Regions from separate parts of the Neobacillus sp. Fa239 genome, predicted to be linked through region 4. Evidence: a T-box and tRNA genes for the amino acid it is inferred to sense, from the RefSeq annotation. Region 4 holds a T-box; the other regions hold tRNA genes.
What was found. The T-box of region 4 lies ahead of argS (arginine--tRNA ligase). A T-box ahead of a tRNA ligase gene usually reads a tRNA of that ligase, here a tRNA-Arg.
Positions count from the first base shown of each region.

Region 1: it has a tRNA-Arg gene. The T-box ahead of argS (arginine--tRNA ligase) is inferred to sense a tRNA for this amino acid. The anticodon was not compared.
Region 2: it has a tRNA-Arg gene. The T-box ahead of argS (arginine--tRNA ligase) is inferred to sense a tRNA for this amino acid. The anticodon was not compared.
Region 3: it has a tRNA-Arg gene. The T-box ahead of argS (arginine--tRNA ligase) is inferred to sense a tRNA for this amino acid. The anticodon was not compared.

Region 1 is NZ_AP041611.1:4,288,484-4,292,895, forward strand. It holds gene tig (trigger factor) at 1-584, opposite strand, end outside; gene ACZ5XR_RS21245 (tetratricopeptide repeat protein) at 752-1,777, opposite strand; gene ACZ5XR_RS21250 (Ig-like domain-containing protein) at 1,878-3,074, opposite strand; tRNA gene ACZ5XR_RS21255 (tRNA-Arg) at 3,222-3,298, opposite strand; gene ACZ5XR_RS21260 (metallophosphoesterase) at 3,391-3,906, opposite strand; gene ACZ5XR_RS21265 (XTP/dITP diphosphatase) at 3,903-4,412, opposite strand, start outside.
Region 2 is NZ_AP041611.1:4,696,562-4,700,973, reverse strand. It holds gene whiA (DNA-binding protein WhiA) at 1-467, shown strand, start outside; gene ACZ5XR_RS23365 (HPr family phosphocarrier protein) at 495-752, shown strand; gene clpP (ATP-dependent Clp endopeptidase proteolytic subunit ClpP) at 1,214-1,819, opposite strand; tRNA gene ACZ5XR_RS23355 (tRNA-Arg) at 2,024-2,095, shown strand; gene ACZ5XR_RS23350 (hypothetical protein) at 2,340-2,951, opposite strand; gene ACZ5XR_RS23345 (FtsW/RodA/SpoVE family cell cycle protein) at 3,317-4,412, shown strand, end outside.
Region 3 is NZ_AP041611.1:1,538,722-1,543,133, reverse strand. It holds gene mutS (DNA mismatch repair protein MutS) at 1-1,857, opposite strand, end outside; gene ACZ5XR_RS07350 (hypothetical protein) at 2,189-2,509, shown strand; tRNA gene ACZ5XR_RS07345 (tRNA-Arg) at 2,678-2,751, shown strand; gene ACZ5XR_RS07340 (Ger(x)C family spore germination protein) at 3,324-4,412, opposite strand, start outside.
Region 4 is NZ_AP041611.1:5,683,695-5,688,106, forward strand. It holds gene ACZ5XR_RS28180 (YhgE/Pip family protein) at 1-1,715, shown strand, start outside; gene ACZ5XR_RS28185 (hypothetical protein) at 1,733-1,984, opposite strand; gene ACZ5XR_RS28190 (small, acid-soluble spore protein, alpha/beta type) at 2,142-2,399, opposite strand; T-box leader at 2,500-2,707, shown strand; gene argS (arginine--tRNA ligase) at 2,757-4,412, shown strand, end outside.

The DNA of each region.
Region 1 (4,412 bases), 1.4 Mb from region 4:
CCTAATTCTAGTGAATGGTTTTCCGCTTTCCCGCCTTCAAATGCTTCTCCGTCAACAAATCCTTCAAAGTCGATGACAACAGTATCGCCGTTTTCAGCTGTTCCTTCTTCTTTAACTACTAGCTCTGCTTGACGATTTTGCATTGAAGTTAATTCATTTTGAATGTCTTCATCTGTAACATTTGTATCGAATTCTTCGATTTCTAGGCCTTTGTATTCGCCTAATTTCACTTCAGGTTTAACCTGTACAGTTGCAACAAAAGTAAATTCTTTATTTTTGCCCATTTGGTCAAGATCGAAATCTACTTTGTCTGGATGAGCAATTGGTTCAATTCCAGTTTCATCGATTGCCTGTCCATATGCTTCAGGGAAAATGAAATCTAAAGCATCTTGATATAGAGCCTCTACACCAAAACGTTTTTCAAACATTCCACGAGGCATTTTTCCTTTACGGAAGCCAGGAACATTAATTTGTTTTACTACTTTTTGGAATGCCGCATCTAAACCTTTGTTTACATTTTCAGCACTTACTTCAATAGTAAGGACACCGCGGTTTCCTTCTAATTTTTCCCACTTAACTGTCATTCTTTTTCCCTCCAACAATCTATTCTTCATTTCATTCGTAACGAATTAGTATGAATAATCCTTGTTTTATCAAGTCATTATCCACTTTTTAAATGTAAAATATCAATTTTTACACGGGTGCAACCCCTACATTATAACATAGGTTTATGTTCTTTCAACAGAGTTGACTATATATTAGGATAAGAAATTTCTTCTATTTCCCTTATTTGAGCAATTGCCTGGTGTATTTTTTCAAGTGATGTTTGATATTCAAAGGATATTTCATTTAAATTCAATTCCATTCCCAAGTACTCAAAAGCTATGAAATGAAAGGCCCCTGCCCATGCCTCCAATTCTTCCGGCCCTAGATGGAAAGGATAACTAGTAAAAAAAATTCTTTCAACCATTCCAATGATATTTTCAAAAAGGACGGGGTCATGCTGTTCTAATTGTTCTTCCAATATTTTTTTTATTCCAGTCATTCTTGGCTCTTGTTTAACCTCGGGTAATTGGATAGGAACGACGGTTATTCCTTGGTTAAATTTTCTTATTTCAATTTCTTTATCATATTCTTGTTCTTTTAGAAGAGTAAGCAACACCGTTTTAAGGAAAGGGTTCCCGGAATCAGCCATCAAATAATCTTTTATTTCAGGAACAAACGGTCTAATATTTTTATCTGCTAGTGTTGCTGCCAGCTGCATTTGGTCATTTAGGTTATGTAATGAATATAAATTAAGCTCTTTTATATTTCTTTCTTCAGGAATTGATTCAGTGGACCCCGTTACATTCTGTTCTGCCATTCGCCTGCTAAATTGCAGAATCGTTATAAAATGGTCATGTTTATCTTGCGGAATTTCTTTTTCATCTAATAGTGCCTCAATGGTCGACACAATTTCGGGATATTCATGGAGCTGAATGAGAATGGTTAAATAAAGGTCAACCATTTGGAAATAGTCGCCGATTCCTTTTAGGAGCATTTCATTCGCAAGTTTTTTTGCTTTTTTATAGGCTGAAGCTTCAAAATAGGCTAGCACTAAACCGATTAACATTTCATCGTTTTCCGGGTCAAGATCTTTTGCTTCTTCTAAAAGAGTAATAGCTTCCGCATATTTTTTTAATCTTAGTGATTCCAACCCCTTTTCCGTTAATTGTTTCTCGAGCCCGGGAAAGTAGATAATATTATCTTTTCGCTTCGCTCGTTCCCGCTTTTTCATAAAAATACCTGCCTTAAGGTTCTTAATGAAGAATAGTGTAGCACAAATTGGAAAAAAACAAAAAACTCACCTCGGGAAGGTGAGTTTTTTACTACTTGATTTATCTAACATAAACTGTTTTGCTGGCACTCCTATTATTTAAATTATTCTTGGCATAAACAACGATAGTAGTGCCTGCTTTTTGTTTTGGGATATGAATGGCATAGGCACCATTTTTGGCAATGCCATTACCGATTATTTTGTTGTTTACTACCACATAAACGGTTGTATTTGATTCGGATTTTCCTGAGATTACCGTTGATTGATGGGTAACAGCGTTGACCGTAGGTGTTCCTAATTTTTTCATAATATAAGCCGAAGAAATATATCCGGTTAGTTTTCCATCCTCTGATTTTACTGGGTACCATACAAATTGGTTTTGGCTGCCGGAGGATGAGTAGAGATAATTACCGGTAATGATTAAGGTTGTATTCTTGGGTAACCGTACGGCATTTTTGGTTGAATCTTTATATCTCCTCAAGTTGATAAGGTTCTGAGTAACAAATACCTTGTCGCCCTTTTTAAAACGGTATGAGGAGGAATGCATTAGGCCGGTTACGGTGTATTGGTTTTTTAAGAATACAATATTGTTACCACTCTTGGGATCATATTGAAAATCCTTTGTGCTGAAGGGTATCTTCGCCAAGATTGATTTATTATATTTCGTGTCATTTAAGAAGCTTTCTTTTTCAAGCCAGTAAAAGACTTTTTCCTGATAGGCATTTTTGTTATTTCCTCCAGTTGCTTGGTATAATGGGCTGTTTACAGGTTTTATGCCATTATAAGCCATAACGGGAAAATACCAATTTTCAATGGTCCAGCGGTCTGCATTTTTTATTTTTGGGAGGTAAGTGAGATTGTATTTATCGCTTAGGATCTTGACGCCTGACTCTATGTTGTAAATGACATCATTTTTTAATTTTTCTTTATCATAGCCTGATTGATTCGTGATTTGCATGATGCCAATGCCGCCATCATCAGAAATTAAAGGCGTCCCATTTTTAAATTGAGCCCACCCTCCGTTTTCCTGGGTAGCGACAGCTTTCACCACTTCAGGAGGTATATTCGCTTCCATTGCTGCATTGGTCAGCAGACAATTGGCAAGCTGAAAGGAAGGATTCGTATTTTTCTTAATCACACCATATGGTTTACATTTGGCTGCCAAATTGGTCTCCGCGGATGCATCTTTATTCATTAAACCCAATGATGCTCCAGTTAATATGGTTAATATGCCAGCTCTCAACAAGAGTCGTTTCATTGATATTTTCTCCAATCTACAAAGTTATTAATCTATTTAATTTTACCATATAGAGATGGTTTTTTGTAAAAGATTACTAGAATGGAGAACAAATAAAAAAACTCACCCTTAGAAGGTGAGTAATTATCATTTGGTATGTAGATTAGATGGCGTCCCAGGAGAGATTCGAACTCCCGACCGTACGCTTAGAAGGCGTATGCTCTATCCGGCTGAGCTACTGGGACATTTATAATTTTCAAGGACAAGTTTTATTATAGGCTCCTCGATCGAAAATGTCAACTCCTTTTTAAGAAGAAATAGGGGGGAATTTCCCCCGCTATTTTGGCATGCTAAATTCACGGTATAAATCGGGCAATTCTCGACCGCTGATATCAAATACGTGCATGTGAATTCGATCTTCCATTAACTCCAAGATCATATAGGTTTTTTCAAAACGCTCACGCGGCAGACGGATACTGCCTGGATTCAGAAATAGGGTACCGCCAATTAATTCCGCGCCTAAGATGTGCGAATGCCCAAAACACACGATATCTGCATTCATCTGAATAGCTTTATATTTCAAGCTCATTAAGGATGTTTTTACAGAATATTTATGACCATGGGTAATGAAAATTTTGCGGCCTGCAGCCTCCGTCATTGTTTCTAAAGGATATCCGCCGAAATCGCAATTCCCCATAACCGTCAAAAAACCTGAAATGGTTGGATCATCCGGCATCAATTGTGAATCACCGCAATGAATCATTAAATCGGCGTCCTTCAAGTGCCTCTCCCGTAACACCTCGAGCTCCTTCGTTAATCCATGACTGTCACTGACGATTAACACTTTGCTCATGATAACGATGTTCTTTCTAAAATAGAATCCAGGATTACATCCAGCTTCTTTAATGCATTTGCCCGATGACTAATTTTATTTTTCTCATCCGAGGTTAACTCGGCCATGGCACGGCCTTTTTCAGGCACAAAGAAAACGGGGTCATAACCAAATCCATTTGTACCTCGTTGTTCTTCTAAAATACGGCCTTCACATGTTCCAAAAACAGTGATGGTTTGTTTGCCAGGTGCCGCAACTGCTAGTGCGCAATAGAAACGAGCCGTCCTTTTTTCCTCTGGAACGCCCTCTAATTCGCCAAGAACTTTATTTGTATTGTCCTGATCGTTTTTATGTTCTCCTGCATAGCGGGCAGAATAGATTCCTGGCCTTCCCTCTAATGCATCCACGATAAGGCCCGAGTCATCGCCAATAACCATTTTATCTAGGGCATTAGAAACCGCCTCCGCTTTCAGGATCGCGTTTTCTTCAAAGGTAATGCCGGTTTCCTCTACTTCTGGAATTTCAGG
Region 2 (4,412 bases), 990 kb from region 4:
GCGAATTGATGAATACATTTGGTCTAAATAGCAAAACACTCGAGCGAAAAAAAGGCTTTATTACTTATTTAAAGGAAGCCGAGAAAATCACCGAGTTTTTAAATATCATTGGGGCCCACAATGCCTTGCTTCGCTTTGAAGATGTCCGCATTGTCAGGGATATGCGAAATTCCGTTAATCGTCTCGTCAATTGTGAAACAGCAAACTTAAACAAAACCATCGGTGCTTCCATCCGTCAGGTAGAAAATATCCGATTTATAGATCAAACGGTTGGACTCCATATTCTGCCTGAAAAATTAAGGGAAATCGCTGAACTGCGGATGAATTACACGGATGTGACCCTGAAAGAATTAGGAGAAATGGTTTCAGGCGGAGTAATCAGTAAGTCGGGGATTAATCACCGCTTAAGGAAAATAGACGAGATTGCTGATAAATTACGTATCGGGGAATTAAGTACTAAAAAATAGATAATAAGCTGAGGAGGATTTAGTGTCATGAAGGAGAAACAGGTAGAAGTAAAATTAAAAACCGGGCTCCAAGCCCGACCGGCAGCCCTTTTTGTTCAAGAGGCAAACCGGTTTTCATCCGATATTTTTCTAGAAAAGGATGGCAAAAAGGTCAACGCTAAAAGTATCATGGGGTTAATGAGCCTTGCAGTAGGCTCTGGAGTGGTTATTAACATTGTGGCGGATGGTGTTGATGAAGAAAACGCTATCACGGCATTGTCTCAATTTATTGAGAAGGATCATTAATTGGTAAGGGTGTGGCAGATGTCACACTCTTTTATTGATTTTAAGTGAGTTATTGCCCAAAAATGAAATAAGAGTGTTATTTCGATCAAAGGAAACGTGTTCCATAACCGAAAAATGTTTTGGGGATAGATATCGCGGACAGTTTTACCGATTTCAAGAAAGGTAATGTCCTCAAGAGAGCTGATTGGGGACAGTTTGACTAGTTTCGAGTTAGGTAATGTCCTCAAGAGAGCTGATTGGGGACAGTTTCACCAGTTTCAAGGCAGGTAATGTCCTCAAGAGAGCTGATTGGGGACAGTTTAACTAGTTTCGAGTTAGGTATTGTCCTCAAGAGAGCTGATTGAGGACAGTATCTTAAAACCATTAGTTTATTAAAAAAATCTTTTAAATAACGAAGAATCCTTCAAAGTGGACTAAGTTAAAAAAAAGCAATCGGCACCAATGCCGATTGCTTTAAAAAACTACTTTTTCGCTTTCTCATCAAGAATATTACGAGTAATGATTTGGTCGATCAGACCGTATTCTTTTGCTCTTTCAGCTGTCATGAAGTTGTCGCGGTCTGTGTCCTTTTGGATCACTTCAAGCGGCTGTCCAGTGCGTTCTGAAAGAATGCCGTTTAATTTTTCGCGAAGGAAAAGAATGCGCTTAGCGGCAATTTCGATTTCTGTTGCCTGACCTTGAGCACCGCCAAGTGGCTGGTGAATCATCACTTCTGCATTTGGAAGCGCAAAACGCTTTCCTTTTTCCCCTGCAGCAAGTAGGAATGCACCCATTGACGCTGCCATCCCGATACAAACAGTCGATACATTTGGTTTAATATATTGCATTGTATCGTAGATCGCCATCCCGGCTGTGATGCTTCCGCCAGGGCTGTTAATGTATAGCGTAATGTCCTTTTCAGGATTTTCTGCTTCAAGGAATAATAATTGGGCAACAATCGAGTTGGACACATTGTCATCAATGGCGCTGCCAAGCATAATAATGCGGTCTTTTAACAAACGGGAATAAATATCATAAGCACGTTCGCCCCTGTTTGTTTGTTCAATAACTGTAGGAATCAAATTCATTTTTCTTCCTCCCTTTAAGTATAAAATTTTAAAACTTATGTATTGTTATCATACACTGATGGTCAATTAAGGTCAAACAAATCGCTTCAAATTTGTTCGACAACTTTCCCCTATTCATCATTACCAAACAGGATGATTTTAAACCTAATACAGGCTTGCAAAATAATAAGATTTCGCATATAATAGGTAAGTCGTTAATATTTTGCCCTCGTGGTGCAATGGATAGCACGCAAGATTCCGGTTCTTGAAATTCGGGTTCGAGTCCTGACGAGGGCGTACACAAGTCCCTGTGTTTGTTGAGTTTTTCATCAGACATGGGGATTTTTTTGTTGGGTGCCTTCAATTGCGGATACCACGTAACGAATTAATATGCAATTGGAGTGGGAAATTTATGACAAGAAGAAAAGGAACGGCCAGTGTAAAGGTATTGTGAAACCGTGATTCAGGCTCATCAGGCAGCAATTACCTTAACCATGAATACTGCCTGATGGGGCCTCACACTTTTCATAAATATACCAAACTAGTTATTGCCATTGTTCCCCCTCGCTTGCCCATTACCTGTTCTTGGTTGTTGAACTCTTATACTTTTGATGGTTTTTCCGTCAGTATTATAAAAAATTGAAAAAACACTGCCAGTCGTTACTTGATTTAAGCTGATATTGCTTTGTGTCATACCATTTTGTCCTCTTGTCATGGTTGTTAAAGTAACTCCATTAGGGATAACAATGGTTTTTATTTCACCGGTATAATTCCTGACTCTCATACCACCTCTAAAGCCACCACCACCATTTCCACCATTAAAGCGCCCGTTTCCGTTACTGCCGTTGCCATTACCTGAACGATTTCCTCCGCTACCTCTATTACTATTACCGTTTTCATTGCCAGCTTGTTGATTACGTCCAGAAAATTGCGGGGTTTCCATAAGCTTTAGAGTAACTTTATTCCCTGAAATAGCTGACACCTCACCGTAGACATCCGGTTTCTGAAACGTAGGTCTATTTCCATTTGCAAAATTTCCATTTCCATTGGACGCTGCGGAAGCTTGTCCAGAATTTGAAGTGTTGGAGCAACCTGCAATAACGAAAACCATTAAAACAGAAACAAAAGTTGTAAATAATCGTTTCTTTTTCATTTTCAAGACTCCTCTATATTTTTGATAATTTATGACCCCCATTATCGAGGAGAAATCTTAATTTAAACTTAAAAAATGAAGAATTTTACGTAATAACCACTCCCTGGGTTCGTGGTAATTTCTTTCATTTCTTCTTTATCAAATTTATAAATGGCTTTTTCCCGTGATCTTCGCGTTCATTGGGACTTTTTTGTATGTAAAGAAGTGCCATTGACCTATTTATAACTAAGATGAAGCCGTTAGTTATATGAAAAATTGATGAAGGAATTTTAATGGAAAGTTTATGGTAAATAAGTATCTATTATTATATGATTACTTTTGCTGATTAGATATTTGAGAATATGGATTGACTCGGAAAGCAGGTGATGAAATTGAATACAAAAGACACGAATTTTTCTAGCAGGTTAGATGGCTTTATCCTGCTGATATTAATCGCATTTTTTGTTTTAAGTATCATTTTTATTTATAGCAGCCAAAGAACAGGCGAATATGGAGCGACGAACTTTGCCCTAAAACAAGGGATTAACTATTTAATTGGATTTGCAATTTTAATATTAGTCGCCTGGCTTGATATTGATCAAATTCAGAAATTGGCATGGCCTTCCTATATAATTTTCTTTCTTTCTATTATTGCTTTGAAATTTTCACCGAGCAGGATTGCCCCTTTGATTCTGGGAGCAAAAAGATGGTTTAGTGTCCCTTTGCTGGGCTCAATCCAGCCTTCGGAGTATTTTAAAATTGCCTTGATTATATTAGTTGCTAGAATTATCACGAAACATAATTCCAAATATACAGATAAAACGATGAAAACGGACTTGCTGCTTGTCGGGAAAATTTTACTCGTCACAATCCCACCATCACTAGTTGTATATATACAGCCGGACACGGGTATGGTTTTTCTCTATTTTGTTGCAATAGCAAGCATGCTTTATTTGTCTGGTCTCCAAAAAAGATTAATAGCTATATTTGCCATTATTCCGCTCCTTGTTATGGGCTTGCTTGTGTATCTGTATTATTATCAACCCAATGTGATTTATAAAGATTTAATTCCAATGCTTTCGCCCCATCAGCAATCAAGGATAATCGGTTGGTTAGACCCTGCAGGAAACAGTAATGATGCTTATCAAACCCAAAGATCGTTGCTTGCTGTAGGCAGCGGTGAAATTTACGGCAAGGGAATCTTGCATGGCAATGTCTATGTTCCTGAAAAACATACAGATTTTATTTTTTCCACTGTAGCGGAGGAAACCGGATTTTTTGGTGCATCATTTGTGATTATCTTATTCTTTCTGTTAATTTATCGGATTGTTGGGACAGGTCTTGAATCAGAAACCGGATTTGGAGCATATGTATGTACAGGTTTAGCGTTTAGCTTAACGGTACAGATTTTCCAAAATATTGGAATGGTGGTTGGATTAATGCCTGTTAAAGGGATTTCCCTTCCCTTTTTAACTTATGGGG
Region 3 (4,412 bases), 1.6 Mb from region 4:
GATTTGTCGCATATAGGTGCTTTTCCCCGACATATTCGGCCCGGTAATCAGCAGAACTTCCCGTTCATTGTCCATGAAACAGTCATTTGGAACATATTCCTGAGCATTCAGTACTTTTTCCACAACAGGGTGCCTGCCTTCTTTCAGTACCACTTTGCGTTCATCTGAAAACTGTGGCTTCACATAACGGCGTTCCTCGCTCACCTGGGCAAAGCATTGCAAAACATCCAGCTCGCTGATATATTTCGCTAAAGCCTGTAAGCGCGGGATTTGTTCCTTAACGATTTCGCGAATTTCGCTAAACAGCTCATATTCAAGCTCGCCGCATTTTTCCTCGGCTTGTAAAATTAACGCTTCTTTTTCCTTTAAATCCGGTGTGATAAAGCGCTCGGCATTGGTTAACGTCTGTTTTCGCTCATATTGACCTTCTGTAAGCAAATGCAGATTGGCTCTTGTTACTTCTATATAATATCCAAAGACACGGTTATAGCCGACCTTCAGCGATTTGATGCCGGTTTTTTCCCGTTCCTCCCGTTCCAGCTGGGCAATCCACGTTTTTCCGTTCCGGCTGGCATCACGGTAATTGTCTAATTGAGCATTGTAGCCATCGCGGATCATGTTCCCTTCTTTTAACGACAGCGGCGGGTTCTCGACAATCGCCTGCTCGAGCAAATCGGTCACATCTTCACATGGGTCGAGCTGTTCTGCCAATTCACTTATGTCTTCATTCTGCATCGATTGGAGGATTTGTTGTAAAAAAGGAACCTGGATCAGCGAGCGTTTTAACTGTACTAAATCACGGGCATTGACATTTCCAAACGCGACACGGCCGGCTAACCGCTCTAAATCATATACTTCCTTTAATTTTTCACGAAGCTCCTGCCGTTCAAAATAGTGATTCAACAGGACCTCAACCAGTTTGTGGCGCTGTTCAATCATGCTCTTCGAAATCAACGGACGGTCAATCCAGGTTTTCAGCATCCTCCCGCCCATCGCGGTCATCGTTTCATCCAGCAGCCATAACAGGGAACCCTTTTTCCCTTTGGAACGAATCGTTTCAGTTAATTCAAGGTTGCGTTTCGAATAATAATCAATTTTCATATATTGATGAATTTGATAAGTCGTCACAGCTTGAAGATGGTCAAGACTTCTTTTTTGCGATCGATATAAATAGTGGAAAAGCCTTGCGGCGGTTTGCTTCAGTTTATTTTGCTCCATTCCTTCGAGCAGGTGGGAAAAATTCAATTCTATTGAACTATTATCTTCAATTGAAATGGCCAGCACATCGCGTTCGCGCATTTTTTTCTGAAGTTCGGCATCAAAGCTTGATGCGACCACGACTTCCTTTGTGCTTAAAACCGCCAGTTCATTTAACACTTCATCAAAATTGGATAGTAGCGTTACCCTGCTTTCTCCAGTGGATAGATCTGTATAGGCAAACCCAAAGGTTTGGTCATCAAAAGCGGTGATTGAAGCAATATAATTGTTTTCTTTATCCGTTAATCCTTTGCCTTCCATAACGGTTCCGGGTGTGATCAGCTGGACAACTTCCCGCCTTACCACTCCTTTGGCCTGCTTCGGATCTTCGGTTTGCTCGCATATTGCAACCTTATAGCCTTTCGTAATTAATTGTTCAATGTAGTTGGCGGCTGAATGATACGGCACCCCGCACATTGGAATCCGATCTTCGGTGCCGCCCTCACGGCTCGTTAACGTAATCTCTAATTCTTGTGAAGCTTTAATCGCATCGTCAAAAAACATTTCATAAAAGTCGCCTAAGCGGAAAAATAAAAAGGCATCTTGATAGTCTGCCTTAACGGTTAAATATTGTTGTATCATTGGCGTATAAGCTGCCATAATGACCTCCAGATTCAAATCATTTCGAGTATCTTCGACAAACTATTATAACATATTCGTCAGGTGACAGGCACTTGTCGAATATATACCAATTTTGATGTATATTTTTTCTATTCATTTCGCTTGAATTTTTAGAAAATTATGTTAATCTAAAATTAATTTTTATAATATTATTTATATTGGGAATAATTGTCTTTGAAACACCTTGATAACATTCGAATTGATAAGTGGAGAGGGGAGTGATTTTAGTTTCGTAGAAAAACTTTTTCACTATGATGATGTTGTTTATTCAGTGATTTTTTTCCAAATATATTGTATTGGAGTGGATAGAATGAATAATTCTAAAAATGGTTCGTATGAAATGGCAGGCGTTGATATTTGTCATGCTTGCGGTAATGTAAAAGTGTCCTTTGAAGGTTCTCAATCAAATAAAAAATTGAATATTTTTTATACGGCATTTGGATGGTTGTTCGCCGCAATTTCCTTTCTCTTTCTGCCAATTGTTTTTGGGGCAGCCGCATTTTTCTTGGGATTATTAACGTATTACGAAAGAAATAAGGTTCATGGCGCCATTTTAATGGTCTTTGCAACACTTGGAGTAGTCCTCGGCTCACTGTTCAGCTTCTTTGTCGCCGGAACCATGTTTATTTAAAAAAGATCTTCCTTATGGTAGGCAAAACCTTGCTTATCTACCGTAAGGTTTCTTTTTAGCACCATATATTCAATCTTTCACATGGTGCCTGTCACCGATAAATGGTAAACTTTTCATTGACCTTTTTCAAATTAATTATTATAATAAATAACGTTCCTTTTATATTTTGTCCCGATAGCTCAGCAGGATAGAGCAACAGTTTCCTAAACTGTAGGTCGGAGGTTCGAATCCTCTTCGGGACGCTAAAAGACCCTTGCCTCGGCAAGGGTTTTTCTGTTTTATCTGTTATAGTTGTATTTATTAAACAGCCGGGTTGCCACCATATTGCCACCAAACATAACTAATTGCCACCAAATGAGACAAAATATTTCTGTCAAAGAAAGTAAATAAATTTAAAAAAGATTGAAATCAATCCTATTAAAAATTCACCCCAAATTTAATGACCACATAAAGGAGCATTTTCAATATTAAATTAAAGTAACCGAAATTGATTCATTCACAATCTCTCCTAGACCATAATATAACTCCCAAACCTAATATTTGTTGTTCCAGAATCCAATATAATACAAAAGACGCCTTCTTATTCAAGAAAAGCGCCCGATTGTGGAATACGATGACTGGAGTTTTTATAAAGTAGATTTTTTTATACAATTGCCGTAACAAAAATGTTCGTTTTTGTTAACAATAAACCAGAAAAATATCACCCTTTTCCCAAGTAGCTCCTTAATTCCCGTACAAATATACAAGAATATATTCTATAGATTTTCGAAGCTTTGTTCTATTACAATTCGTATACCTTAACACATTAGAGGGTTTATTTATAATTCCCTGATGCTCCATAGTCTTTAATTGTTACGTTTACATTGTAGTTAATGGGAATATTAATAAAGGTTTGGTCCCAATCTTTTTTCACCTTTTCCCATACTTTTGGATGCTGAATTTTCAAACGTCCCCCAAAGCCGACAGCGTCGACTTGATATTCCTTTTGCATTTTTTTTAAAGTCAGACCGATCAATTGTTTTACTTGTATTGCCGTAGATTCTTCTGCCCTTTTTAGAAATGCATTTTCAAAAGGAGTACCTGAACCGACCCAATTCTCAATCAATCTTCCTTTTGAATGGATGTTTACATCAAAAGAGATTTTATTACCTCTAACATGTGATGTGATTTTACTTTTAATAGACTCTACCTCATATAAGATCGGGCTATTGGTTTGTTTATCAAAACTTTTCACAACACCGTCTAAACCCTTCCCGGTTAACCATGTGACAGCCTCCAATTCATTTTCATTTAAAAAACCAAGTAATTTTTTTGTCTTTCCTTTAATCACTGCAGCTCCGGCAAATTTCACTTGTCCATTTGCTGCTATTACATTCTGCAAAAGAAAACTTGATCCTGATTGAAGCTTGCCATCTAATTTAATGAGCGAAACAGGAGGCAAAATTCTGGATGATTTATATGCATTATCTATAATACCGTATAGACGTAATGCTGGAACTTCTCCTGGTGTCTTTGAAATTAATGTTTCGCTGGCCCTCCCTTTTGAAATAAAAACAAGACAGCTGGGTCGAAACTCATTATGTCTAAGAGGCATGTCTAGTAAATTTTGTAAATTGACCGACCGAGCCAGTTTTTCTCCAATTACAATGACCTTCATGTGGGCGGCATGAAAAGGAAAATCTGATCTTAAAGATAACTCACGGGCCACCTGAATGATTGAATCTCCCGTTTCAGAAATATTAACGTAGGATTGTTGCGGCGGTCCTCCTTGTTTACCCGATGAACTTGCTATTTGCGGAGTTATCAGTTGGAAGGTGGCAGTGATTCGATTCTTTTTTGAATATCCTCCTCCCTTTTCGTCTAAGTTGTTCTCAGTACTTGACTTCCTGCCTGTATCAAATGC
Region 4 (4,412 bases):
CGGAAAACGGTGCCGCCCAGTTGAGCAAAGGGGCAAAGTCAGTAGGCTCCGGGGCAAGGCAATTGGAAAATAACCTTAAAATGTTGGCAGGGAAGTCCGTGACTTTTTCCCAAGGGATTCAAACTGCGTCAAATGGCTCAAAGAATCTGCAAAGCGGTCTACAGCAGTTTGACACAGGACTCTCTCAAATGAAGGATGCCAATGCGCAGTTGTTGGATGGAGCTGTGAAGGCCGAGGCTGGAGCAAAGCAATTGACGGATGGGATAAGTACGGCAGCTGCGAAGCTTCCAGAGCTTGAAAATGGCTCCAAGAACCTTGCCGATGGTTCTTCACAGTTATCGGTTTCTATCGAAGCATGGAAACAGGGCTCAGTGGACGCAAAAACTGGCTCAGTCCAAGTAAGTCAAGGATTGCAGCAAACCGTCGCATTGGTTGAACAAATGATGGAAGAAACCAATGACGCTACAGAAAAAGCCAAGCTGGCCGGATTAGAAGCCAGCCTGGAACAATTAACTACTGGCAGTGACAAGGTGACAGCGGGTATTGGGACTTTAGCGGATCATGCCGTTCTTTTAAAAGGAGCCTCTGATCAATTAGCTGCCGGTGCTGATAAACTGAATCAAGGGCAAAATCAATTTGCCGACGGAATCGATCAGCTGTCTACCGGGGCGAAACAACTGGCAACCGGACAAAGTCAGCTTAAGGAAGGCATAGCCACATTTGGTGGAAAACTAAATGAAGCAGAGAAGGGCTTTAACCAAATTAGCGGTGGCAGCACGAATTTAACAACAGGATTAAATAAGCTTGCCAATGGATCGGTTGCGCTTCAAAATGGTACTGAAAAACTTGCAGAGGGCTCCCAGCAATTAGCCGCTGGCACAGGTAAGTTTGCGGCTGGCTCCAAGAGCTTAGATAGCGGAATATCCCGCCTTGCCGATGGTTCATCAGAGCTGTCGAACGGTATGGCGAAACTGAAGGATGGCTCCAGGCAGTTAAGCAGTCAATTACAGATTGGGGCAAAGGACGCAAGTGATGTAAAAGCAAATAAGAGTGTCTACAATATGTTTGCCAAGCCGGTAAATTTGAAAGAGAGCCGGATGAATCAAGTGCCGGACTACGGGACAGGGTTTACCCCGTACTTTTTATCACTTAGCTTATTTGTTGGTGCACTAATGCTTTCGATTATTTTCCCGATGCTCGAACCTGCTGGTGAGCCGAAAAGCGGCTTTAGCTGGTTTGCCGGAAAATTGGGCATTCTGCTCGCTGTCGGAATTGGTCAAGCGCTATTAGCGGACTTTGTCCTGCTGCAGGGCTTGGGATTAGCAGTAAAAAGTGTTCCGTACTTTATCATGTTAAGCATTTTTACAAGCTGGACATTCTTAGCCATCATCCAATTCTTAGTAACAGTTCTTGATAATCCCGGCCGGTTCCTGGGCGTGATTATTTTGATTCTGCAGCTGACAAGCAGCGCCGGGACCTATCCAATTGAATTAGTGCCAAAGATTCTCCAGAACTTAAATCATTTCCTGCCTATGACCTATACGATCGCAGGATTTAGAGCGGTTATTTCAACGGGTGATTTTGGCTTTATGTGGGACAATATTGCGCGAATTGCCATTTTCTTCTTTGCTTTTATGGCAGCCACATTGACCTTCTTTATCGTTAAATTCAAGCGCCGCAATGTAAATAATATGAAAGAGGCTGTTCCGTGTTAGGAACAGCCTCTTATTTTTTAGTAGAAATATTTATCTGGATTCGTATTCCCTTTGCTGTTTACAGAGTATTCCTCCATCAGACTGAAGGAGATTCCGATGATTAATGCAAAGATGGAGGCAATCACAATCCCAATACCTGTAGAAAGAACATAACTCATCATGTAACCGCCTACAAGAAAACTGCAAATAATAAACAAAAATCCTGTGCCGATTCCATAGATAGCTGCTTTCTCAAATGCCAACAGTGTTTTGACGTGTGGTTTGGACATTATCATCACTCCTCCTTACTGAATATTCTAACAATTTGTCACAAAATTGTCAAACTTATTGTCACAAAATTGTCAAACTTTTTTCAAAATTATAATTGACCAATAAGTTTACAATTGTTCCAACGTAAAAACTCGAGACCGATTCGGTCCCGAGTTTTCATTTCTGGTTATTTTTAAGGTTTTCCTGTGCCATTTTGACGAGTTCCCGGACCATGCTGCCGCCGAGTCTTCCGCCGACTTTCCCTGCCTGCTCTGAAGTCAGCTGACCATTATAGCCTTTTTTCAGCGGAACGCCGGTCTCTTCCGCGGCCTCAAACTTCGCATCCTCTGGATTCTGAACCTGTGCCACTTTTGCTTTTAACGCATCTAATCCCTTTCTTGCTTCAGGAACAAGGATTTTATTTCGTCGTGCCAAAGCAATCCCTCCTTACCAATAGATTTTCCATTATGAAAAAATAAACACAAACAGTGGATAAATCCTTTTTTATCCAGTATAATATTTGTTAATCAATTCTGAAAAATCAATGAAAAAGAGAGTAGTTATTTGTAAAGGCAAGCGAGTCAGGGGAGGTGAGAGCCTGATCCGGAGCAAATAATGAAGCGCACTTTGGAGATGCCTGCCTGAAAACAGTAGGGTATGCCGGAGAATTCTCCGTTATAAAGCATTAAGCTGGTTCTTTTGAACAATTAGAGTGGTACCGCGGGATAACTCTCGTCTCTTTTTAAAGAGGCGGGAGTTTTTTGTTTTATCAAGAAAAAGGAGGTCATGAGGATGAATTTTAAGAATCAGTTTACCGCTCTGCTTTTTGAAGCGCTTGAGGGTGAATTACAGGAAAGTGAACTGGAGCTCTTAATTGAAAAACCTAAAAATCATTTACACGGCGACTTGGCTTTTCCATGCTTTACGTTAGCCAAGAAAAAAAGAAAATCGCCGAATCTGATCGCACAGGAATTAAGCGAAAAGCTGCACTCGCCTATTATAGAAAAGGTGGAAGTTGCGGGGGCTTATGTCAATCTGTTTTTAAACAAAAAGCTAGTTTCTGAAAAGTTGATTTCTGACATTATCGCCAAAGAAAATTATTATGGCAACCTAAACCTTGGAAACCAGGGACAGGTACCGATTGATATGTCCTCGCCGAATATTGCCAAGCCCTTTTCTATGGGGCATTTGCGGTCAACGGTTATCGGCAATGCCTTGTCACTGATCCTGGAAAAATGCGGATACCATCCGGTTAAGATTAATCATCTGGGGGACTGGGGAACGCAATTTGGAAAACTGATTACTGCCTACAAGCTGTGGGGAGATTCAGAAAAGGTAAAACAAAATCCGATTAAGGAATTGCTGGCCCTTTATATAAAGTTTCATGATGAAGCAGAACAGGACCCATCTCTGGAAGAACAGGGACGCAGCTGGTTTAAAAAGCTCGAGGATGGTAATGAGGAAGCCTTGGCATTATGGAAATGGTTCCGTGATGAATCGCTGAAGGAATTTTCGAAAATTTATCAGCTTATGAATGTTGAGTTTGACTCCTATGCAGGGGAAGCTTTCTATAATGACAAAATGGAGCGAGTGACTCAAATTCTCGAAGAAAAGCAATTATTAATCGAATCCGATCAGGCACAGGTTGTAGATTTAACCGAGGAACAGCTGCCGCCGTGCCTAATAAAGAAATCGGATGGAGCAACGCTTTATGCCACCCGTGATCTCGCAGCTGCCATCTACCGCCAGGAAGCCTATCATTTTGATCTTTCATTATATGTCGTGGGCCATGAACAAAGCCTTCATTTTAAACAATTAAAAGCCGTATTAGGGAAAATGGGATACGAATGGTCTGAGAAAATGGTTCATGTCCCTTTTGGCATGATGCTTAAAGATGGCAAAAAGATGTCAACGAGAAAGGGCAAGGTTGTTTTATTGGAGGAAGTTTTAGATGAATCCATTTCGCTGGCACGGCATAATATCGAAGAAAAAAACCCCAATCTCTCTAACAAAGAGGAAGTAGCTAAACAGGTAGGAGTCGGAGCGGTCATTTTTCACGACTTAAAAAACTTTAGAATGAATGATATTGAATTTTCACTTGAAGAAATGCTGCGCTTTGAAGGTGAAACGGGTCCATATGTTCAGTACACTTTTGCGAGGGCCTGTTCGATTTTACGAAAAGGAAAATGGCATTCCATATCTCATCCTGTGCTGGGTGATCATCCTTGGGAAAAAGAATGGAAGGTAATCAGCTATTTAATGGAATTCCCACTTGCCATCAAACGTGCCCTTGATCAATTGGATCCATCACAGGTAGCTAAATATGTAGTGGACCTTGCACAGGCCTTTAATAAATACTATGGTGACGTCAAAATTCTCGAAGGCGGTCCGGAGCAGCATGCTCGTTTGGCACTTGTTTATTCTGTGACCGTGGTTCTAAAGGAAGGC